2 regions of the Pseudomonas sp. DTU_2021_1001937_2_SI_NGA_ILE_001 genome follow, and region 2 is predicted to be linked to the other one. Evidence: riboswitches for the same ligand, from Rfam matches in the RefSeq annotation. Region 2 holds a riboswitch; the other holds the start of a gene.
What was found. A riboswitch is a leader RNA that binds a small molecule or an ion and turns the genes downstream of it on or off. The one in region 2 is predicted to bind manganese.

Region 1 (11,565 bases), 2.1 Mb from region 2:
TCATGTTAACGGCAGATACGCTGAATTTCCTGACCCTTTCGCCAGCTGATTGGCTGCGGCGGTGGCCGACGCAGCGCTGCTGGCAGGTGGCAACGGCCGGTTCAGGGTTTGGCTTTGAGGCTGCGCGATGACAGCTTGCCGGTCTTGCCGTCCTTGACCGCTTCCGTCTGCGGGCCGAAGCACAGAGGCAGGTAGCTTTGCAGGTCTTCTGGGGTCTCGCTCAGGCAGATGCTCCAGCGTTGTTCGATGAACTTCAACAAGCTGATCCCGCGCACCGCAATGCTCTGGGTATTCCATTGCTGATACTGCTGCGCCACTTCGGTGGCGGAATAACTGGCGTTACGGAAGCGCACCCGCTTGCCACTTTCTTCACGACCGGACTTGAGCCAGTAGGCTTCGTTGGATGCCGCTGCATTGCTGCTGCGCGATAACAGCAGGAGGTTACCGAGGGAGTTCTGCAAAGCCTTGCTCAGTTTGCCACCACGGTTGGAGCGGCCGTCGATGGGAATCTGCTCGTTCCAATAGGCCAGGCCCAGGCCCGAGGGATTCTGCGGGAAGATGTGCTCGACTGTTTCATCGAAGCTGAACGTGCTCCATGCCACCTTGGGTGGGTGGTTGCCCTCCAGCTGGAAATGCGATTCGTATTCGAACAGCGCCAGGCGGGTGAAATCCCAGTTGTAATAGCCGTCGCCTTTCTGGAAGCGTTTATCGATGCTGCTTTGCAAGGCTGACTGAGAAAACGCGCCCTCCCAATCGAAGCGCTCATCCAGATACTCATCCGAGGCGGGGTCCATATTGCAGATATACGCCTTCAGCCAATCGGCGGCGAAGCGGATAACGCCCGCGGCGTCAGTCGCGGTCATGCCGTAGTGATCGCTGAGAAAGCCGCTGCGGCCGGCCTTCGACAACTCGTAGGCCGCCCAGTCCACGTCCGCTTTGCCGTACGTACCACGGTTGCCCAGCAAGCGAAACACAATGACGACGAAACGTTCGATTTGCTCGAACAAGGTCTCCAGAGGCGATAGCGCCTTGGCGAACTCGGCGGGACGAACCGTCGCCCCGGGCAGGTCATTGGCGATGCGCAGGCACGCGGCGAGGATCAGCGGTTTGAAATAGCCGAATCCGCAATGGGTCAGCCGGTCCAGGTGCTTCTGAAGCGCCTTGGGCAATTGCTCTGGCGCATGCACGTGTGACCACCATACTGCGGCGGTTTCCAGGCTTTGGATGTACTCGTTGATCGCGGCGAACGAGAGCTCGGCGTTGTCGATGCAGAACTGTGTCTCGAACAGCACCTTGTCCAGCCAATCGGCCTCACGCGAGCGACCGAAATAGGCCGTGGTGTGGGCTTGCAGGAATTCATCGTCGTGGTTCTGGGTTTTTGCACTACGCCCCAAGGCGCGATAAATGCCTTTCCAGGCGCTGTGGATCTGCTCGCGTAGCGACGTCGCCGCCTGTTCCTGGGGGGGCAGAACAGTGGTGAGGTAGATCAGGCGATTTTTCAGCAGTTCCATCTTCGAAAGCGGCCGACCCCGGTTGTTCAGGGTCTCGAAGGCAACATGCAGATCGAAACGGCTGGATACTTCGAGCATGAACAGGCAGCACTTGTCCAGCAACGCGGTGAGCATCGCATCGGCTTGCTTCGGGGTCAGTTGATCCGCCTGCTCGGTGAACCAGTGCGCGGCGGCTTTAAGGTTCAGTGCGTAACTCGAAGCGTCGCGGGCGAGCCGGGCCTCGACCGACAACCGGTTCAGGGCATAGAAGCTGAAGTAGTCCTGAAACTCCGGATTGTCATTGAAGTTGATCGCATAGGGCTGGGCCTTCTGTTCGAGCCGGGCACGCAGGGCATTGGCGAACACCATGCTGGTGACCAGGCGCTGTTGGCCGTCGATCAGTTCGAGCGTCGGCGCCTTGGCTGAATGCTCGAGCCGTCGCACCAGCATCATGCCGGTGAAATGCTGATGCAGGTTGTTCTGTTCAAGGTGGCGTACATCACGCCACAGGGCCTGCCATTGGGGTTGCGTCCAGGAGTAACCGCGTTGGTAGTCGGGAATTTCAAAGCTGAACTCACCGAGTAGCTCGCCTAACGAGCGTAGATTCATGTCACTGGAAGCCATTACTGATCCTTTTCCTTCCGTTGATTGGCGTGGCGAAGGTGGAGCTTAAGCAGATTAATGGCTTAAAGCCATCGTGCGCGTGGGCAGAATGCCAGTTGACAATCGACGGGCGTGGCCCCCATGATCGCCGGGCACCTTCATCGCAACGGACTCCCAATGCTTTCGAGCCTTGACCATACGCCCCTGCTGCCAGGCTCCCGCCTGCAGGCTGGCGCATGCCTGTCCGTTGCCAAGAAATCCAAGAAACAGTCGCTCATTTGACCGGGGCGCGCTGTCCCGTCAGATGGGCTGACAGGACACGATGGCGCCAGGTAACCCCCTCCCAGCACTCGCTCCCGCCTCCCTCCCTGACGAGACCCAACGGTCAGTTCAAGGAGAACATGCATGTCATTTCGTGGTATCTGGGTAGCCCTGGTCACACCGTTTCGTGACGGTGAAATCGATTTTCCCGCGTTGCAGGACCTCGCCGGCAAACTGCTGGACGACGGCGTACGGGGTCTGGTGGTGTGTGGCACTTCCGGCGAGGCGGCGGCGCTCAGCCATGCCGAGCAATTGGCGGTGCTCGATGCGGTGTTGCAACGGGTGCCGGGCCAGCAGGTGATCATGGGCCTGGCCGGCAACAACCTGCGCGAACTGCTGGCTTTCCAGCAGCAGGTGCAGACCCGCCCGCTGGCCGGGCTGCTGGTGCCGGCGCCGTATTACATCCGTCCGTCCCAGGCCGGCCTGGAGGCTTTTTTCCAGACGGTTGCCGATGCCGCCAGCGTGCCGCTGGTGCTCTATGACATCCCTTACCGCACCGGTGTGCGCTTCGAGCGCGAGACGCTGCGGCATATCGTGCGTCACCCGCGCATCGCGGCGGTGAAGGACTGCGGCGGCGACCTGGAAACCACCACCGCACTTATCTACGACGGCCATGCCGAGATTCTGACCGGCGAAGACCTGCAGATCTTCAACAACCTGTGCCTGGGTGGCGCCGGCGCGATCTCGGTGTCAGCACATGTGCGCGCCGACCTCTACGTGAGGCTGCAGCGGCAGGTCGAGGACGGCGAGCTGGCGCTGGCGCGGCAGACCTTCTACCGCCTGCTGCCGTGGCTGCAGGCGGCTTTCATCGAGCCGAATCCGGCACCGGTCAAGGCTGCGCTGGCGCTGCAGGGGTGGTTGGCGCCCGGGCTGCGGGCGCCGATGCAGGCCTGTTCGGCAGCGGCTGTGGCTCGTTTGCGCGAGGTGTTGGCCGTGCTGGGGGAGGGTTGAACGCCGTTACTGGATCGGCGCCTGCCTGGGAAGGGGGCGCGAACCAGCCCGGCCAGGAGCTGCGATGGCGGCTGGGGGCCTCAACGCAGGGGATCAGCCGCTGGGTCAGTACGTCGGTCTGGCGCGCGGACACGGCGATGCGGTACTTGATGCTGTGGATGCACTCGCGGTCACCGAACTCGCAGCGGTTCAACCGGGTGCCACCGCAAGGGCCGTTGGCCAGGCCTTTGGGGCAGCTTTCCGGGCAGACGTAGAGGGTGTCTTCCAGGCGGCATCGGCCGCAGGTGTCACAGCCCAGCAGCGGCCGCTTGAGGCTGCGTTCGAGCTTTTCCAGAGCCCTTGCGCCCCCTGGGGTCGCCCACATGGGGCGACGCACCGCCCAGCCGAAGGTGCGACTGAGCAGGGTGGTACGGCTGAACAGTTGATGGTGCAGACCCCGCAGCAGGTGGTAGCGCAGCCGCTCCTTGAGGCTGGCCCTGGCCGGCGAAAGGTCGGTTTGCCCGGCAGGCTGTGCCGGTGCGAAGGTCACGGCGGGGTGGCCCGGCAGCTGCCAGCTGGCCTGCCAGGCCGGGAACCACTGATCCAGCGTGGCGATGCGCGCCTGCCAGTGTTCGATGGCCTGCTCCAGCGCTTGCAGTTGGTCGGCGTCGTGAATGCCAGAGAGTTCCACGCCGGCATAGCCCATCAATTGCAGACCGACTATCTGCAGGCCCAGGCGCTCGAGGCTGCGTTGCTGGGCGAACGCCTTGGACACCTCGGCCTCGGCGCTGACGGCAGCCAGCATCGACGGGCTGACCACGGTGCCGGCCACGTGTTCGAGCATCTTCGCCCGCCCGGCGGTGAGCGCCATGACACAGGCCAGCATCGGACGGGGCGAGGGCTGGCGGCGCATCCATTGCAGTGCCTGCACATGGCACTCGGGGTCGTAGCCCAGTTGCAGGCTGAGAAAGTCCGCACCGGCGGCCAGCTTTTTTTCGGCCTTGAAATACTGTGCGCCGCGTTCTTCTTCGCGGTACTTGAAGGGATTGAGCGCGGCGCCCAGCAGCCAGTTCGGGCGCGCCTGACGGGCGATCTGCAGGGCGGCGACCGACTCCAGGTAACGCACCGGCTGCTGGCCGGGTTCATGGCCGGGCAGGCGGTCGCCGGTGACGATGAACAACTGCTCGAGGCCCAGGCGTTGCATGCGCTCGAGCTGCGCGAGCAGGTCGCTGCGTTCGCGATCCTTGCCGGAAAAATGCACCAGTGCCGGCACCGGCTGGCGCAGTCGTTGGTAAGCATCCAGCGGCGTCAGGTCGAAGCGGCTGCCGACTCGGTCAGCGATGGTACCCAGCAGGGGCCAGCCACACACCTGGGTGCGCTGCATCTGCGTTTCGAACGTCGCGAAGCTCTTGTCCGTGGGCTTGGGCACGAACTCCACCAGACACACGAAAGGCGCGTTGTGCAGGGCTTGTCTGAGGGTGAGCATAGTGTCGCTGCCTGAGGCTGGGATAGCTGATTGTCCCGCAATGTCGGGCCAGTACCTTGTCCAGAAACGACGTTGCGGGACGAGGTTTGCCCGCAAGACAGGTCAGTTAGACCGGGTAGCGGCTTCAGCCGCGAAGCGACCGCCTGTTCACAACAGATGCACTGAATTTCCCGGCGCTCTCGCGACTAAAGCCGCTCCCGCCGGGCCACATGCCGCTTAAGCGAACAGTATTGGGTTTGCCCGCCTGGAAGTTCACTCGGCGGCATTCAACATGAATAAAACTGAGGACCATCTTCAAATTTATGAGTTTGCCTCAGGGTTCGAGCCTGACCAGAATGCCGCCATCGAATCTTTGCAGCGGAGCACACGACATGGCCTTGGCACATAATCTGGGATTTCCGTCCATCGGGCGCGATTCTGAACTGCACAAGGCCAAGGCCGCGTTCCGCTCTGGTGAACTCGACGAAGCCGGTCTGCACGCGGTGGGCCGCAACCTGCGTGCCGCGCATTGGCAACTGCAGAAGGACGCTGGCATCGAGCTGCTGCCGGTGGGTGACTTCGCCTGGGGCGACACGGTGCTGAACCACTCGCAGGCCTTCGGCGTGATTCCCCCGGGGCGGCACACCTTGCCAGGCCTGGCTGACGGCGCTGCGGCTCATCCGCAGGCGCAGTGGTTCGACGGCCCTGCGCGTTACACGGTCCCCGAATTGACTGCCGGGCAGGTCTTCACCCTGAACTGGGAGTCGTTGTTCGAGGAGGTCGACGAGGCTCATGCCCTGGGTCATGCGGTCAAGCCGGTGGTGATCGGCCCCTTGACCTATCTGTGGCTGGGCAAGGGCCAAGGTGCCGAGTTCGACAAGCTGGAACTGGTCGACCGGCTGCTGCCGCTATACGGGCAGATCTTCCAGCGCCTGGCAGCCCAAGGGGTGGAGTGGGTGCAGATCGACGAACCGATCCTTGGCCTGGAGCTGCCGCAGGACTGGAAGAATGCCTACGAACGGGTCTACAACCTGCTGCAACGCGAGCCGCTGAAGAAGCTGGTGGCCACGTGTTTCGGCGCCCTGGCGAGCAACCTGGGCCTGGCCGCCGGGTTACCGGTGGACGGCCTGCATGTGGACCTGGTGTGCGCTCCCGAACAGCTCCCTATCGTGGTTGACCGTCTGCCGGCCTACAAGATTCTGTCCCTTGGCGTGGTCGATGGCCGCAACGCCGGCCACGACGACCTGGGCAAGGCCCACGCGCTGCTGCGCCAGGCCCGGGAGCGCCTGGGCGAACGGCTCTGGGTGGCGCCATCCTGTGCACTGCAGCCCGAGCAGAAGCATCCTGACCAGCAGGACGCCGTGCCCGATGGCGTGCATGTCGTTGCGCTGCGTAAGTGCCAAGAGGTGGCGTTGCTGGCTTCGGCCCTGCGGCAGCCAGAGCCACACGGCACCCTGCGTGCCGCATAAGCCACGCCCTGCCGTGCGACTGACCCGTTGATATTTTTTTCACATGGGCGTGGCTAGACTGGCGCCACTTGTTGGGGAGTAGCCTGCTCCGGTGCCAATGCCGGAGCGTTCGCGTCAACATGCCTGGCCAGTCGGCCGTGGCGCGGACACCTTCGGGTTGGCGAGACCGATGATAGAGTCGCATTCTGGGCCGGGCATGGGACTTTGTCGTTGTGTCAGCGCCCGGTCAGGCATGCATCGTGAACTTAATCCTTTCAGCTCTTTCCTTTCAGACACGTCTCATCACCGTCGTCAGCGCCCGCTTGCGGCAGGAGGGTCAGCCATGAGCCGACCCTGGCTGCCGACCCCCGGCTTGCGCATTGCCTGCGGCCTCGTAGTCCTTCTGTTGCTGATGGTGCTGGGGTTCTTCACCTGGCAAGCCTACTACCCGGTCCAGGCGGCAAGCGGCTGGCATTACCGGGTGGTGCATGACGACGTGGCCAAGGCGGCGTCCATGGCGCCTGCCGAGAACGGCGCCTTGCTGGTCAGCCGGGAACTGCGTGACGGGCAGGGCAGCATCCTGCGCATCCAGGCCGATGGCACTCGCACCTCGGTGGTCGAAGGCCTGTCCAAGCCCGACGGTATCGTCGCTACCCGTGGCGGCTGGGTGTTCAGCCAGGAAGTGGCGGGTGCGAAGGTCGGCTTTCTCAAGGATGGCCAAGTCAGCACGCTGTTCCAGGGCGCGAATGTTCAGGGCCTGTGGGATGACGGCGACGAGCTGTATGCCGTCGAGGACCACAAGGCGCAGGGGCGCATCCTGCGCTATCGCTGGCGCGACGGCGCTCTGGACGTGGTGCGCACCGGCTTGCACGAGCCCGAGTCGATCACCCGCTGCACAGACGGGCGTTTGCTCTACACCGAAAAGGGCATGGGGGTGGTCCGCGAACTGACCGCCGACGGCAGCGACCCGGCGGTGCTGGTCGGCCTCAACCAGCCGACCTTCGTGATGTGCGACGGGCGCGGCCTTTGGGTGACGGAAGACTCCACGCACCGCGCCCGGCTGCTGCTGGTCGATACCCAAGGCCGACAGCGCACCGTGTTGTCGATGCTCAAGGCGCCGCAGGCGATCATTGCCAAAGAAGATGGTACCTACCTGGTGGCGGAAGGCGGTCGCGACCGGGTGCTGGAGCTGAAACCGCAAGAGCGCTGACAGAGCGGCAACTCGCGAAGGCTTTCAGCGCCGCTCGTGGGGGTGTAGGATCGGCGGCAGGCCGGATGCTGCCTGCCGCTCGCCCCGGGTCCCGGGAAGGTGAAAGCATCGGTTTCGCCCCTTCTTCATTCATGGCTTTCTAATGTTGGGGTCTGGTAACGCGAGCACCGCATCGCCTCGACCGGAGAGCTTTAATGATCACCCTCGAACAGGCCAAGCACATGGCCAAGGCCCTGCGCACGCAACTGCCAGGTGCCGAGCTGTCTCACTCTGCCGCGCTGGAACTGGTGGCCCGGCAACTGGGCTACAAGGACTGGAATGTCGCCGCCGCCCGTTTGCCGAGCGAGCGGCCACGGCCCGCGGTGAGTTTCCAGCGCTGCATTCCGATCCTGCGCAGTTTCGATGAGGCCAAGGCCAGGGAGTTCTATCTCGACTTCCTGGGTTTCGGCATCGAATTCGAGCACCGCTTCGAGCCCGGTCTGCCCCTGTACCTGGGCATCGTTCGCGATGGCCTGCACCTGCATTTGTCGGAACACCACGGCGATGCCAGCCCCGGTGCGACCTTGTTCATTCCTTTGCAAGGCGTCGAGGCACTGCGCGATGAACTGCGCGGTAAACAGTATGGCTACGGGCGCCCGCAGATCGTCGAACAGCCCTGGGGTCGGCTCCTGGAAGTCCACGATCCGTTCGGCAACCGCCTGAGGTTCTGCGAGGACTGAGCGATGTGCCGTTCGTGGCTGAAGCGGCTCCCGGTGGGCGCGGCTTCAGCCAGGCAGAGGCTGGCAAGGGCTACGCTGATTGGCCATTCAAGAACGATGCGTTTACATTTTTCGTCGGAAAGTAAACCCGCAATGGAGTCGTACATGAGCTCATCCAACGCCTTCCTGGCCCGCCTGGGCATCAACCCGATCATCCAGGCGCCCATGGCCGGGGTCGCCACCCCGGAACTGGCGGCGGCGGTGTGCAACGCTGGCGGCCTGGGTTCGCTGGGTATCGGCGCCAGCAGCGTGGCGCAGGCCCGGCAGATGATCGAACAGACCCGCGCGCTTACCGATCGGCCCTTCAACGTCAATGTCTTCTGCCATGCCCCAGCGCAGCGCGATGCCCAACGTGAACAGACCTGGCTGGAGCATCTGCGTCCGCTGTTCGCCGCGTTCGGTGCCGAGCCTCCAGCGACCCTGGCGCAGATCTACCACAGCTTCGCCGAGGACGAAGAGCAGTTCGCCCTGCTGCTCGACACACGCCCGGCAGTGGCCAGCTTCCACTTCGGCCTGCCCAGCGCCAGCCAATTGCAGGCCCTGCGCCAGGCCGGTATCTATACCCTGGCCAGCGCCACCAACCTGCACGAGGCGCAGCAGATCCAGCAGCTGGGCTTCGATGCCGTTGTCGCCCAAGGCATCGAGGCCGGTGGTCATCGTGGCCTGTTCGACCCCGCTGCCAGCGATGAACGCCTGAGCACCTCGGTGCTGGTGCGCCTGCTGGTCGAACGCCTCGACCTGCCGGTGATCGCCGCCGGCGGCATCATGGACGGCCAGGGCATCCGTGCCGCCCTGGCCCTGGGCGCGAGCGCCGCGCAACTGGGTACGGCCTTCATCCTCTGCCCGGAGTCGGCGGCCAATGCCGGCTACCGGGCTGCGCTGCATAGCCCCGACGCTCAGGCCACGCGGTTGACCGCCAGCCTTTCCGGGCGTCCGGCGCGGGGCATCGTCAACGCGTTCATCAAGCACGCCGAGCAGGCCGGTGCACCCCAGCCGGCGGCCTATCCATTGGCCTACGATGCCGCCAAGCAGCTCAATGCGCTGGCAGCCAAGGCCGATAATCACCAGTTCGCTGCACACTGGGCCGGGCAGGGTGCTGCGCTGGCCCGGGCGTTGCCGGCTGAGCGATTGGTGGCCGAGCTGCTGCGTGAGCTGGCGGCGGATACCTGACGCTGCACGGCGCCGGTGAACTTCGATGGGCTGGCAGCCCTCCATTTGATTGGTGGTAAGGTGACTGCCGTAGCCGATGGAGTGATGCCGAATGAACAGCCATGATCTTTTGCCACACGAGCCTTTCAAGCGCCTGTTCTTCGCGCTGCCTTGCAGCGCTGTACAGGGCAAGGCGATTTCCCGCTGGCGCTCGGCACTCAAACTGCGTAATGGGCGGCCTGTGCCGACTGCCAACTTCCACCTGACCCTGATGTTTCTCGGTGACGTGGGTGTCAGCCAGTTGCCCGCCATTCTCGATGCCGCTGCGCGGCTGCGGCCGCTGCCGGCGCCGTCGGCGATCATCCTCGACCAGCTTGAGGTATGGCGACGTAGCCAGGCCCTGGTACTGGTCCCCGAGCAGCCGCAAGCGGCCTTGCTGCGCTGGGTCTATGAGTTGCAGCAGGCCATGCTGCCGCTGGGTTTCGCCGTCGACCCGCGTGAGTTCCAGCCGCACCTGACACTGATGCGCGACTACCGCGGCCCGGTGCCGGAAGCGCCCCTGGATACCGAGTTTCGCATCGCCGCCCGGGAGTTCGTGCTTTACGAGTCATACAAAGGCAAGTACGAACCCCTCGCGCAGTGGCCGCTGGTCGAGCCGGCGCCAGCACCGCTGGAACGCCCACGGCCGATGCTGCATCCGTTTCAGGTGCCTTGAGCGTCGCAGCGGGGTGGCGGTTCACCGAGCGTCACCCGTCAGCGCCACGGCTGGCCTCGGCGATTGAAACGCCGAATGACTGAGTCCCGGCAGAGAATACCGGCGTCTGTACCAACACGATTCGGCGACTGCGCGGATAGAGCCATCCGCCCACACCCCCACCAGCCAGCTATTTGGATATTCAATATCGGAATTTAGAAAGGGGATATTAATCGCGTTAGGATATATGTCATCGGGCCACCGGCTACACACCATAACCAGAAGATGACCGCCACCGTCCGCCGCACGGATCGCTCGTCACGGTCGGGCGGAACGCTCCGACCGAAGGGATTCAGAGGGAGCGGTATGAGGAGTTTCAAAGGTCAATGGCTGGCCACGGCCGTGGTATCGGCCAATCTGTTAAGTGCTGGCCAAGCCAGCGCGGCGTTCGAGGACGGCGACAAGGCGTCGTCGGCTTCGAGCCTCGACACGGTGATCGTCACCGGCACGCGCACCCAGGAACGCACCGCCAGCACCTCGCTGGCCCCCATCGACGTCATCAGTGGCGACGCCTTGCGCAGCAGTGGCTCGGCAGAGCTGGGCACGGTACTGGCCAAGCTGATCCCATCGATCAACTTTCCCCGTCCCAGCCTGGTGGATGGTGCCGAGCTGACTCGCCCGGCGCAGCTGCGCGGTCTTTCGCCGGACCAAGTGCTGGTGCTGGTCAACGGTAAACGTCGCCACACTTCCGCCTTCGTCAACCTCGGCGGTGCGGTGGGGCGTGGCTCGGCGCCGGCCGATCTGAACGCGATTCCGCTGTCGGCCATCGACCATATCGAGGTCCTGCGCGATGGCGCTTCGGCGCGCTACGGCTCGGACGCCATCGCCGGGGTAATCAACGTCATCCTCAAGCAAGACGACCATGGCGGCTCGGTGTCGACCCGCTACGGCCAGTACAGGAAAGGTGATGGCATTCAGCGCCAGGTGACCGGCAACAGTGGTTTCGCGCTGGGCGAAAACGGCTTCATCAACCTTACGGGGGAGGGGGCCAACAACGACTACACCGACCGCGCCGGCGATGATTTTCGCGCCGCGAGCATCGGCTCCGCCACCTATGGTCAGCATGTGTTCCGCCAAGGCGAGCCGGCCAGCGAAGAGGGTAAGCTGCAGTTCAACAGCGAATATTCGTTCAACGATGCCGCTCAGTTCTACAGCTTCGGTGGCTACAGCAAGCGCCGGGGCGAGACAGCGGCTTTCTATCGTGCCAGCAATGCCTCGAACAACAACCCGGCAATCTTCCCCAACGGCTACCTGCCGCTGATCCGCGGCAGCCTGGAAGACACCAGCCTGGTTGCCGGCCTGCGTGGCGAACTGGCCTACGACTGGCATTACGATCTGTCCGCCAATTACGGCAGGAACCGCTACGAGATCCATACGCGCACCATCAATACGGCGCTGGGCCTGGCCACGCCACGGTCGTTCGATAACGGCACACTG
Region 2 (11,565 bases):
CCAATGCTGATGACGTTGCGGTTGATGTCTTCGGCCACCGCACTCTGCTCCTCGGCAGCGCTGGCGATCTGGGTGTTCATTTCGTTGATCACCGATACCGCCTGGGTGATGCTGTTCAGCGCTTCTGCCGCCTGTGCGGCGTGATCGACGCTTTCGTCGGTGCGTGCCTGGCTGTCCTGCATGACCTGCACCACCTGCCGGGTGCCGGATTGCAGTTGCTGGATCATGGTCTGGATTTCCTGGGTCGCCTGCTGGGTCTTCTGCGCCAGGTTGCGCACCTCGTCGGCGACCACCGCGAAACCACGGCCCTGTTCGCCGGCGCGTGCGGCTTCGATGGCGGCGTTGAGGGCCAGCAGGTTGGTCTGTTCGGCGATGCTGCGGATGGTGGTGAGGATCGCATCGATGCTCTCGCTGTCGCGCGAGAGGTTCTGCACCACCTCCACCGCCCGGCCAATCTCCCTGGCCAGGCTGCCGATGGCGCTGGAGGTGTTCTGCACGATGCCCATGCCTTCGCTGGCCGCGCTGTCGGCGTTGTTGGCAGCTTGCGCGGCCTTGGTGGCATTGAGTGCGACATCCTGGGCCGTCGCGGTCATTTCCTGCACGGCGGTGGCGACCTGGTCGATTTCCGCCAGTTGTCGCTGTACGCCCTGATTGGTGCGAATGGCGATATCGGCTGTGTGCTCCGAGGAGTCGCTGACTTTCTGCACCGAGCTGACCACCTGGCTGATCATGGTCTGCAGCTTGCCGAGGAAGGTGTTGAAGCCGCTGGCAATGCGGCCCAGTTCATCGGCGCGGTCGCTGTGCAGGCGGCGTGTCAGGTCACCTTCGCCCTGGGCGATGTCATCGAGCATGGCGACCATCTGCTTGAGTGGTCGGGCAATGCCCCGGGCGGCCAGCCAGATCACCAGCAGGCCGATGGCCGCGATCAGCAGCCCGACCAGGCTCATGCCGAGGATGTCGCTGCGGCGCTGAGCCTGCAGGTCGTTCTGCAGTTTCTCCTGGTCGGCCATCACCGCGCTGAGTGGCAGTTGCATCATCAAGGTCCAGCGAGCGCTGGTGCTGCCCAGGGTGAAAGGCATGTACACCTCGATGTGGCCGTGCTCTTCGTCCAGGTCGTAGCTGACCTGGTCGTTGGACAGCTTGGCGAGGTTGGCGATCTCGTTGGCGTCGAACAGGCTGCTGGCCTTCTGGCCGAGCTTGCTCTTGTCCTTGGTATAGGCCACCAGGCCGCCATTGCTGGCGATCAGGGCGATTTCACCGGCACCGTTGTAAAGACCCTGATCGGCCTTCTCCAGCATGTCCTGGATGAAATCCACTGAAAGGTCGGCACCGGCGATACCCTGGAACTGGCCGTTGACCATGATCGGCGCAATGAACGAGGCCAGCATCACGGTGCGGTTGCCGATGGGGTAGGGCGCTGGGTCGACCACGCAGCCCTTGCCGGTTTCCTTGGCGCACATATAGAACTCATTGGCGCGCACACCGGTAGGCAGCAGGGCACTGTTGTCCAGATCGGTGACCTTGTTCAGCTCGACGCTGCCATCGTCGTTGCGGTACCACAACGGAATGAAGCGTCCGTCGGTGTCAATGCCAGGGTATTCACGGTCGGTATAGGCCGCGTCGTTGTGCAGCAGGCCATTGCGTTCCCAACTGATGTAGCTGTCGATCAGCCGTGGATTCTTCTCAAGGGCATCGCGGGTCAGGGTGATGAGGGCTTCGCGGCTCATCTCCAGTTGCGCACGGCCCTGTTTGTCAGGGGTTCCGGCCAGGGCGTTAACCTGTGCCAGGTTGGCGGCGATCTGCAGCGGTGTCTCCAGTTCGCGGCGTATAGCCTGGGCCTGGCTGTGGGCCAGGGCCTCGAGGCGTTGCCTGACCGCCAGCTCCGACTGCTCTCGGGTGCGCTGCTCGACCAGTGCCTGCGTCCGTGCTCCGGAATACAGCGCGTAACTGATGAACGCTACGGCCACACCCAGCACGACGGCGCCGGCGAGAAAGGCGATGGAGAACTGGATCGACTTGAATTTCATACCCGCTCCCTGGAAAAAAGGACGCTGTGCCTTAAGCGCTATCGCCCAGTGGGCGGAAATCATTAGGCCTATTCATGCACCTTTTACCGAGTTGATCTGACAGTTTGGCGGGCAGGGAACCAGTGGGCGGGGAGAAGAGACAAATACGGCAATTGGCCGGTATCTGGCGCGCCAGCGTATCGCGGCCTAGGATGAGCGCCACGTGAGTAAGGAGAACCCAGTAATGCGTCAGACTTTTGCCATGTGTGCCTTGGGCGCCGCCCTGCTGCTTGCCGGTTGCCAGGCGGTGAATACCACCAGCGGCGATTCGGTCGGTGTAGAGCGCAAACAGTACATGTTCAGCATGTTGTCTACCGATGAGGTGAACAAGATGTACGCGCAGTCCTACCAGGAGACAGTGGGCGAGGCGTCGAGCAAGGGTGTGCTGGACACCACCAGCAACGATGCCAAGCGAGTGCATGCCATCGCCGACCGGCTGATCGGTCAGGCACCGAAGCTGCGCCCGGATTCGGCGCAGTGGCAGTGGGAAGTCAACCTGATCAAGAGCGACGAGCTCAACGCCAACTGCGGACCAGGCGGCAAGATCATCTTCTATACCGGGCTGATCGATACCCTGAAACTGACCGACGATGAAATCGCCGCCGTGATGGGGCATGAAATCGCCCACGCCCTGCGCGAGCACGGTCGTGAGGCGATGTCCAAGGCCTACGGCGTGGCGATGGCCAAACAGGGCGCTGGTGCGCTGTTCGGCCTGGGGCAGGACAGCCTGGCGCTGGCCGATACCGTGGTCAACTACAGCATGACCCTGCCCAACAGCCGCAGCAACGAGAACGAAGCCGACCTGCTGGGGCTGGAGCTGGCCGCGCGTGCCGGTTACAACCCCAATGCAGCGATCACGCTGTGGAAGAAGATGAGCGCGCAGAGCGAGGGTTCGCCTCCCGAGTTCATGAGCACTCACCCGGCTTCGGACAGCCGTATCGCCTCCTTGCAGGCGGCGATTCCGAAAGTCATGCCGCTGTACGAAAAAGCCAAAAAGTCCTGATCCACGACCAAGGCGTGGCGCCGGCCACGCCTTTTCCGGCCGTTACAGCCAGCCGCTGACCTGCATGGCCTTGTACACCGCCACCAGGGCCATGACGAAGAAGGCCGTGGCTGCCAGGCGGCGAATCAATGTCAGTGGCAGTTTCTCGGCAGCGAAGTTGCCAGCCAGCACCACCGGCACGTTGGCGATCAGCATGCCGAGGGTGGTGCCGAGGATGACCAGCCACAGGTAGCTGTACTGGGCGGCGAGCATCACCGTGGCGACCTGGGTCTTGTCCCCGATTTCGGCGATGAAGAAGGCGATCAGGGTGGTCATGAACGGGCCGAACTGGCGCTTGGTGCTGGCCTCGTCGTCATCCATTTTGTCCGGCACGAGGGTCCAGAGCGCCGTGGCGGTGAAGCTGGCGGCGAGGATCCAGTGCAGCACGGCATCCGAGAAGAACTGGCTGAACCAGGCCCCGACGGCGCCGGCGGCAGCGTGGTTGGCCAGGGTCGCAGCGACGATGCCGGCAATGATCGGCCAGGGCTTGCGGAAGCGGGCCGCCAGGATCAGTGCGAGCAATTGGGTTTTGTCGCCGATTTCAGCGAGCGCCACGATGGCGGTAGGGACGAGCAGGGATTCCAGCATCAGGGGTTCCAGAGGGCGGGTCGACACGGCTAATGACACGTACAACCTCCCCGCCCTGGGTAAGGATGTGCGTGTCATAGGTCTTGTCAAACCGCTGATCCGTCTGAGGCGGATTCTGGGTCGCACGCACCATGGTCTGCGGACCAAGTATGTTGATGCATGCCGGACGAGCTGAGCGCTCGTGGGAGACTACTCCCCTAGGACGGAGCGGATTCTGCCTAGCCGTTTCGCTTTGGGCAAGCGTTTATTTCATCCGCGCACGGCACTGTAGATCCTGAAGCCGTTACCTTCCGCCAGGGTCTGGCAAGCGCCCACATGCGCCTCGATGAGCGGCTGGTAACGCAGGAAACTATTCGCCACAAGGCGAAGTTCGCCGCCTTTTTTCAGATGTTCGCTGGCTTTTTTCAGCAGGTTTTCCGATGCCTGATAGTTGGTGTGAACCCCGGTATGGAACGGTGGGTTACTCAGGATGACCTGCAGCCCGGCGGGGGCGGCGTCGATGCCGTCACCGGTGATGACCTGGGCCTGCAAGCCGTTGGCGGCGAGGGTCAGCGTGCTGCTGGCAGTGGCGAAGGCGTCGACGTCGAGCATCACCACCTCGCTCTGCGGGCTGCGACGCTTGATGGCGGCTCCCAGCACGCCCGCGCCGCAGCCGAAGTCCAGCAGGGCGCCAGCGGGCAGGCCGTCCAGATTTTCGAGCAGCAGTGCAGTGCCGCGGTCAAGCCGTCCATGGCTGAACACGCCGGGCAGGCTGACCACTTGCAGCGGGCCGTCGGCCAGGGGCACTTCGTAAGTGCGTGCCAGGCTTTGCAGCGGTCGTGCTTGCGGAGCCTGCTCCACACCGACCAGCCAGAGCTGGCAGTGCCGCGCGCTGTCGAGCTTGCGAGGCTTGCCGAACGGATGCAATTGCTTGGAAGCGGCTTCGATCCCGCCGCGTTTTTCGCCGACCAGGAAGAGTTCGCGACCCTGCAAGCGTGCCGCCAGGGCATTGAGCAGGTAGTCGGCAAGGTCGCGCGCCTTGGGCAGGAACAAGACCGCGGCATCGAAATCGCCAGCAGGCGGCTCGACACCGAAATGCGTCCGTCCGGCGAAGCGAGCTTCAAGCGCGGCATGGTCACCGGCATGCCAGGACCAGCCGCAGGCGTCGGGCAGCTGGCCCATCAGGTCGTCGGCCGGCAACCCAGCCAGCAGTACCTTGCCTTGAAACCGCTCGGCCTGGCGGAGAATCACTTCACTGCGCGGGTCCATGTCCTGACTCCTGGAAAAAAGGGCGCAGTTTAGCAGGGGCGTCAGGGCGAGCTACAGGCTTCACGCCACGACGCGCAGCGGCGAGCCTGCGAAGAACTGCCGGGCATTCTCGGCGGTCTGCGCGACGATGCGCTGCCGCGCTTCTCGGGCGCCCCAGGCGCTGTGCGGAGTGACGATCAGCCGTGGGATGTCGGCAGCCAGCAACGGGTTGCCGTTCACCGGTGGCTCGACGCTCAGCACGTCGGTGGCCGCACCGCCCAAATGGCCGTTGCGCAGCGCATCGGCGAGGGCCTGTTCGTCGATCAGCCCGCCACGTGCGGTGTTGACGACCAGCGCATGCGGCTTGAGCAGCGCCAGCTCGCGAGCACCGAGCATGTGGCGGGTCTGCTCGTTGAGCGGGCAGTGCAGGGTCAGGGCATCGACCTGTGGCAGCAGTTCTTCCAGGGGCAGGCGGTCGGCCCGTGCCGGACGGCCTGGCACCTGGCCGAGCAGCACGCGCATGCCGAAGGCTTCGGCCAGCCGCGCCACGGCACCGCCCAGCTCGCCATGGCCGAGCAGGCCTAGCGTCTTGCCTTCCAGCTCGACGATCGGGAAGTCCAGCAGGCAGAACTGTGTCGACTGCTGCCAGCGACCTTGCCGGACGGCCTGCTGGTAATCCGGCAGGCGAGTGGCCAGGGCCAGCAGCAGGGTCAGGGTGTGCTGGGCAACCGAGGGGGTGCCGTAGCCCTGGCAGTTGCACACCGTTACCCCGTGTTCGCGGGCCGAGACCAGGTCGACATTGTTGGTGCCTGTGGCGGTGACCAGCACCAGCTTGAGCTGCGGGCAGGCGGCGAAGGTCTGGGCATCGATCACCACTTTGTTGGTGATCGCCACCTGCGCGCCCTGCAGGTGCTCGACCACTTGCTCGGTCGAGGTGCTGGCGTGCAAGGTCAGCTCGGTGAAGCTGTCACGCAGGACGCCGAGGTCGAGGTCGCCCAGGTCGAGGGAGGAGTAGTCCAGAAAAACGGCGCTGCCGGCGTGTTTCATCAGCTGTACCTTTTTTGTTGATCGATGAAGTTGTAAGGTGATGTGTCGTTTTTCTACCACATACCGCCCGTCGCCGAGGCGGTTTTTGTCGATCTGCCTCGCTGGAGCGCACCATGTACTGGGCCGAGTTTCTCACTGTCGCCTTGATTCACCTGCTCGCCGTGGCCAGTCCGGGGCCGGACTTCGCCGTGGTGGTGCGTGAAAGCGTGGCGCATGGCCGCAAGGCCGGGACCTGGGCCGCGCTCGGAGTCGGTTCGGCGATCTTCCTGCACGTCGGTTACTCGCTGCTGGGCATCGGCATCATCGTTTCCCAGTCCATCGTATTGTTCAATGCGCTGAAATGGGCGGCCGCCGCCTATCTGCTGTACATCGGCATCAAGGCCCTGCGTGCCCGGCCGGCCGAGGCGCGCGCCCAGGAGCCCGAGGCCGCGAGTGTCGAGCGCTCGGCGCGTGGTGCGTACGTCAGCGGCTTCGTGACCAACGGCCTGAACCCCAAGGCCACGCTGTTTTTCCTGTCGCTGTTCACCGTGGTCATCGACCCGCATACCCCGCTGATGGTGCAAGCCGGCTATGGCCTGTACCTCGCCGCCGCCACGGCGCTGTGGTTCTGCCTGGTGGCGCGCTTGTTCAGCCAGGCGCGGGTACGTGCCGGCTTCGCACGTATGGGCCACTGGTTCGATCGCGCGATGGGTGGCGTACTGGTTGCCCTGGGCGTGAAACTGGCGTTCACCCAGGCCAACTGAAGCCAATGCGGCGCGCCGGGCAATGGCTGCGCCGGTTTTTTTCCGCCGTCTGCCTGCCTGCCCGTGCTTTGCCCGATGCCACTGGCGAGAGCGCCCTGCTGCGTCCATAGTTGAGCTTCGCCTGTGAACTCTGGAAAGGGACTCTTATGTTGCAGACTCGCGTTCTGGCGCCGGCCGAAGGCGCCTACCGGTATCCACTGTTGATCAAAAGCCTGCTGGTTTCCGGCAGCCGCTATGAAAGAACCCGCGAGATCGTTTACCGCGACGCAGTCCGCTATACCTACCCCACCCTCAATGAACGGGTGCGACGGCTGGCCAACGTCCTGAGCGAGGCGGGAGTCAAGGCCGGCGACACCGTGGCGGTCATGGACTGGGACAGCCATCGCTACCTGGAATGCATGTTCGCCATCCCCATGATCGGCGCCGTGGTGCACACCATCAACGTGCGCCTGTCCCCGGAGCAGATCGTCTACACCATGAACCACGCCGAAGACCGCTTCGTGCTGGTCAACGGCGAGTTCGCGGCGCTGTACAACGGCATCGCCGGGCACCTGACCACGGTACAGAAGACCCTGCTGCTCACCGACACCCCCGAACAGCCCGCAGAGCTGCCCGGCCTGCTCGGTGAATACGAGGCGCTGCTGGCGGCGGCCAGTCCCGAGTACGACTTTCCGGACTTCGACGAGCACTCGGTCGCCACCACCTTCTACACCACCGGCACCACCGGCAATCCCAAGGGCGTGTACTTCACCCACCGGCAGCTGGTGCTGCACACCCTGGGCGTGGCGACCATCATGGGCAGCGTCGAAAGCGAGCGGCTGCTGGGTGCCGATGATGTCTACATGCCGATCACCCCGATGTTCCACGTGCATGCCTGGGGCATGCCGTATGCGGCAACCATGCTGGGCATCAAGCAGGTCTACCCGGGTCGTTACGACCCGGAAATGCTGGTACAGCTGTGGGAACGGGAAAAGGTCACCTTCTCGCACTGCGTACCCACCATCCTGCAGATGCTGCTCAACGCCAAGTCGGCCAAGGACAAGGACTTCGGCGGCTGGAAGATCATCATTGGCGGCAGCTCGCTGAACCGCAGCCTGTACCTGGCGGCCAAGGCCAAGGGCATCCACCTCACTGCCGCCTACGGCATGTCGGAAACCGGGCCGCTGATCTCCGTGGCGCACATGTGCGAGGAACTGCTGAGCAGCAGCGACGACGAACGCATTCGCTACCGGATCAAGGCCGGCGTGCCCGGCATGCTGGTGGAGGCAGCCATCGTCGATACGCAAGGCAACTTCCTGCCGGCCGATGGCCAGACCCAGGGAGAGCTGGTGTTGCGCGCGCCGTGGCTGACCGAAAGCTATTTCCGTGAGCCGGAAAAGGGCCGAGAACTGTGGGCCGGTGGCTGGCTGCATACCGGTGATGTGGCGACCCTCGACGGCCTGGGCTTCATCGACATCCGTGACCGTATCAAGGATGTGATCAAGACCGGCGGCGAGTGGTTGTCGTCCCTGGCCCTGGAAGACCTGTGCAGCCGGCACCCGGCAGTGCGCGAGGTGGCGGTGGTCGGCATCCCCGACCCGCAATGGGGCGAGCGGCCTTTCGCGCTGATCGTGCCACATGAAGGGCAGCGGCTCGATGCGGCGGCGCTCAAGGTGCACCTCACGCCATTCGTCGAGCAGGGGCACATCAACAAGTGGGCGATCCCGCAGCAGATCGCCGTGGTCAGCGAAATACCCAAGACCAGTGTCGGCAAGCTGGACAAAAAGCGCATGCGCCTGGACATCGCCGAGTGGCAAAGCAGTAACAGCGCGTTGTTGTCCCATCTGTGAGGTCTCGCCGCCATGCCCCCGGGCATGGCGGATTGCTCTGTGTACCGGCCGGCCCCGAGGCTTGCCAATTCGTCAAAACCAGCCATCCTCCCCCCGTGCCTGTCACGCGGTCGGGCAGCAGTGGGCTGGCCAGAACGTCTGACGTTGTAACGCATGCTTACAATTTTAAAAGGAGCGATACAGACTGCTGGCTATAGTCGGCACAGGGACCTGGCACCGTGCGCTGCGTCGTGTTGGAGCACACGTCGCATCTTCCAAGCGTCGCCACTCGGTTTCACTTGATCGATCGAGTCGTATTCGAGCGTCCCGTCTGCCATAAAAATAAAAGCACATGGAGTAGCTTAAATGACTACAGCAATTCCTTTCTGGCGCCGGGCCCGGTTGCCCCTGGCGGTCAGTCTCGCATCGTCTCTCGCCGGCCCCGCCTTCGGTGTCAGTTTCAACATCGGTGAGGTGGAAGGCAGCTTCGACTCGTCGCTGTCGATCGGCGCCAGCTGGTCCACTGCCAGTCCCAACAAGAACCTGATCGGTGCCAACAACGGCGGCCGTGGCCTGTCGCAGACCTCAGACGACAGCCACCTGAACTTCAAGCGTGGCGAGACCTTTTCCAAGGTCTTCAAGGGCATCCACGACCTGGAACTCAAGTACGGCGATACCGGCGTGTTCCTGCGCGGCAAGTACTGGTACGACTTCGAACTCAAGGACGAAGGACGGCCGTTCAAGGACATCAGCGACGCCAACCGCAAGGAAGGCGCCAAATCGTCCGGTGCGCAGCTGCTCGATGCCTTCATCTACCACCGCTACTCGATCGGTGACGAGCCGGGCAACGTGCGCTTCGGCAAGCAGGTCATCAGCTGGGGCGAGAGCACCTTCATCGGTGGCGGTATCAATAGCGTCAACCCCATCGACGTTTCCGCGTTCCGCCGGCCAGGCTCCGAGGTCAAGGAAGGGCTGATTCCGGTCAACATGTTCTACCTGTCCCAGGGCATTACCCAGGACCTGTCGGTCGAAGGTTTCTACCAGCTGGAGTGGGACCAGACAGTGGTGGACAACTGCGGCACCTTCTTCTCCCAGCCAGACGTCATTGCCGATGGCTGCAACAACAACCTGGCGGTGTTGCGCAACCAGCAGGGCCTCAACGCAGCCCTGGCCGGCGCCGGCCTGCCGGCAGCGGCCCGTGGCGCGGTGTTCAACTCCCTGGCGCAGCAGGGCGTGCTGTTCGGCTCGCCGGATGAAGGCGCCATCGTGCGTCGCGGCCCGGATCGTGATGCGCGGGACAGCGGCCAGTTCGGCTTCGCCATGCGCTACAACTTCGCACCGCTGAACACCGAGTTCGGCGCCTACATGATGAATTACCACAGCCGTGCGCCGATCTTCAGCGGCCGTGGCGCGCCGGCGTCGGCCTTCAGCCCGGCAGGCCTGGTCGGTTCTCTGGTGCGCAACGGCATCCCGGCGGCCACCGCCACCGCGTTGGCGCCGACCCTGCTGCCTGTCGTGGTGGCCGGCAACTCCAGCTACTACGTGGAGTACCCCGAAGACATCCGCCTCTACGGCCTGAGTTTCTCCACCACGCTGCCCACCGGCACGGCGTGGAGCGGCGAGATCAGCTACCGGCCCAACGCGCCGGTGCAGATCAACACCACTGACATCCTGTATTCCGGCCTGTCGCCGTTGAACCCCAACGTCTCGGTACTCACCGGCCTGCCCAATACCGATCAGCAGGGCTACCGGCGCAAGGAAATCACCCAGCTGCAGACCACCTTCACGCACTTCTTCGACCAGGTGATGGGCGCCGAGCGCATGACCCTGGTGGGTGAAATCGGCTGGACCCACGTCGGTGGCCTGGAAAGCACCTCCAAGATCCGCTACGGCCGTGATCCGGTCTATGGTCCAGGCCCACTGCCCGGCGGGCAGTGCGTGGCGCTCAACGCCGGGACCCTGACCGGCGCGGCGCAGAACAACCTGAGCCGCTACTGCGAGAACGACGGCTTCACCACCAGCGATTCCTGGGGCTATCGCGCACGCGCCATCTGGGACTACAACAACGTCTTCGCTGGGGTCAATCTGCGGCCCAGCGTGGCCTGGTCGCATGACGTGAAGGGGTATTCCCCAGGCCCTGGCGGCAACTTCGAAGAAGGTCGCAAGGCCGTCAGTCTCGGGCTGGATGCCGAGTACCAGAACACCTACACCGCGAGCCTTTCCTACACCAACTTCTTCGATGGCAAGTACACGACGGTCGATGACCGCGACTTCGTGGCGCTGAGCTTTGGCGTGAACTTCTAATAATCGGTTTTTCAGGACGACGAACATGAATATGACCAAGGGTCTGTTGCGAGCCGGTGTACTGGGTCTGTCGATGCTGGCCAGTGGGGTGATGGCAGCGGTGTCGGAATCCGAGGCGGCAAAACTGGGGGCGGCGCTGACGCCCATGGGCGCGGAGAAGGCCGGCAATGCCGATAACAGCATTCCGGCCTGGAGTCCGATGCCGAAGAATGCCGGGGCAGTGGACAGCAAGGGGTTCCTCGCCAACCCGTATGCCAGCGAGAAGCCGCTGTTCATCATTACCGCGAGCAATGTGGAGCAGTACAAGGACAAGCTGGCGCCGGGACAGTACGCGATGTTCAAGCGCTACCCGCAAAGCTACCGGATCCCGGTGTATCCAGGGCATCGCGGGGCGACCGTGCCGGACAGCGTGCTGGCCGCCATCAAGCGCAACGCGGTGAATGCCCGGCTGGTAGCCGGTGGCAACGGCCTGGAGAACTTCGAGACCGCCATCCCGTTCCCGATTCCGGCCAATGGCGTGGAGGTGATCTGGAACCACATCACCCGCTATCGCGGCGGTACGGTCAAGCGCCTGGTTACCCAGGCCACACCGCAACCCAACGGTTCGTATTCCATCGTCAAGTTCAGCGATCAGTTCGTGTTCCGCGACCGTATGAAGGACTACGACCCGAAGAATCCCGGAAACATCCTGTTCTACTTCAAGCAGCAGGTCACCGCGCCGGCACGCCTGGCTGGTGGTG

Region 1: linked by a shared signal. The riboswitch ahead of RRX38_RS05135 (hypothetical protein) and the one ahead of RRX38_RS20725 (TMEM165/GDT1 family protein) in region 2 are both predicted to bind manganese.

Annotation. Positions count from the first base shown of each region.
Region 1 is NZ_CP135971.1:1,290,452-1,302,016, reverse strand. It holds gene RRX38_RS05155 (DUF262 domain-containing protein) at 102-2,114, opposite strand; gene dapA (4-hydroxy-tetrahydrodipicolinate synthase) at 2,499-3,365, shown strand; partial or broken gene RRX38_RS05145 (methylenetetrahydrofolate reductase C-terminal domain-containing protein) at 3,358-4,830, opposite strand; partial or broken gene RRX38_RS05140 (5-methyltetrahydropteroyltriglutamate--homocysteine S-methyltransferase) at 5,202-6,272, shown strand; yybP-ykoY riboswitch at 6,343-6,510, shown strand; gene RRX38_RS05135 (hypothetical protein) at 6,601-7,467, shown strand; gene RRX38_RS05130 (glyoxalase superfamily protein) at 7,662-8,186, shown strand; gene RRX38_RS05125 (nitronate monooxygenase) at 8,331-9,395, shown strand; gene thpR (RNA 2',3'-cyclic phosphodiesterase) at 9,487-10,089, shown strand; gene RRX38_RS05115 (TonB-dependent receptor) at 10,435-11,565, shown strand, end outside.
Region 2 is NZ_CP135971.1:4,747,567-4,759,131, forward strand. It holds gene RRX38_RS25130 (methyl-accepting chemotaxis protein) at 1-731, opposite strand, end outside; partial or broken gene RRX38_RS25135 (HAMP domain-containing protein) at 747-2,090, opposite strand; gene RRX38_RS20720 (M48 family metallopeptidase) at 2,251-3,069, shown strand; gene RRX38_RS20725 (TMEM165/GDT1 family protein) at 3,112-3,696, opposite strand; yybP-ykoY riboswitch at 3,712-3,906, opposite strand; gene RRX38_RS20730 (class I SAM-dependent methyltransferase) at 3,946-4,944, opposite strand; gene RRX38_RS20735 (2-hydroxyacid dehydrogenase) at 5,005-5,970, opposite strand; gene RRX38_RS20740 (LysE family translocator) at 6,084-6,713, shown strand; gene RRX38_RS20745 (fatty acid--CoA ligase) at 6,860-8,542, shown strand; gene RRX38_RS20750 (DUF1302 domain-containing protein) at 8,888-10,825, shown strand; gene RRX38_RS20755 (DUF1329 domain-containing protein) at 10,851-11,565, shown strand, end outside.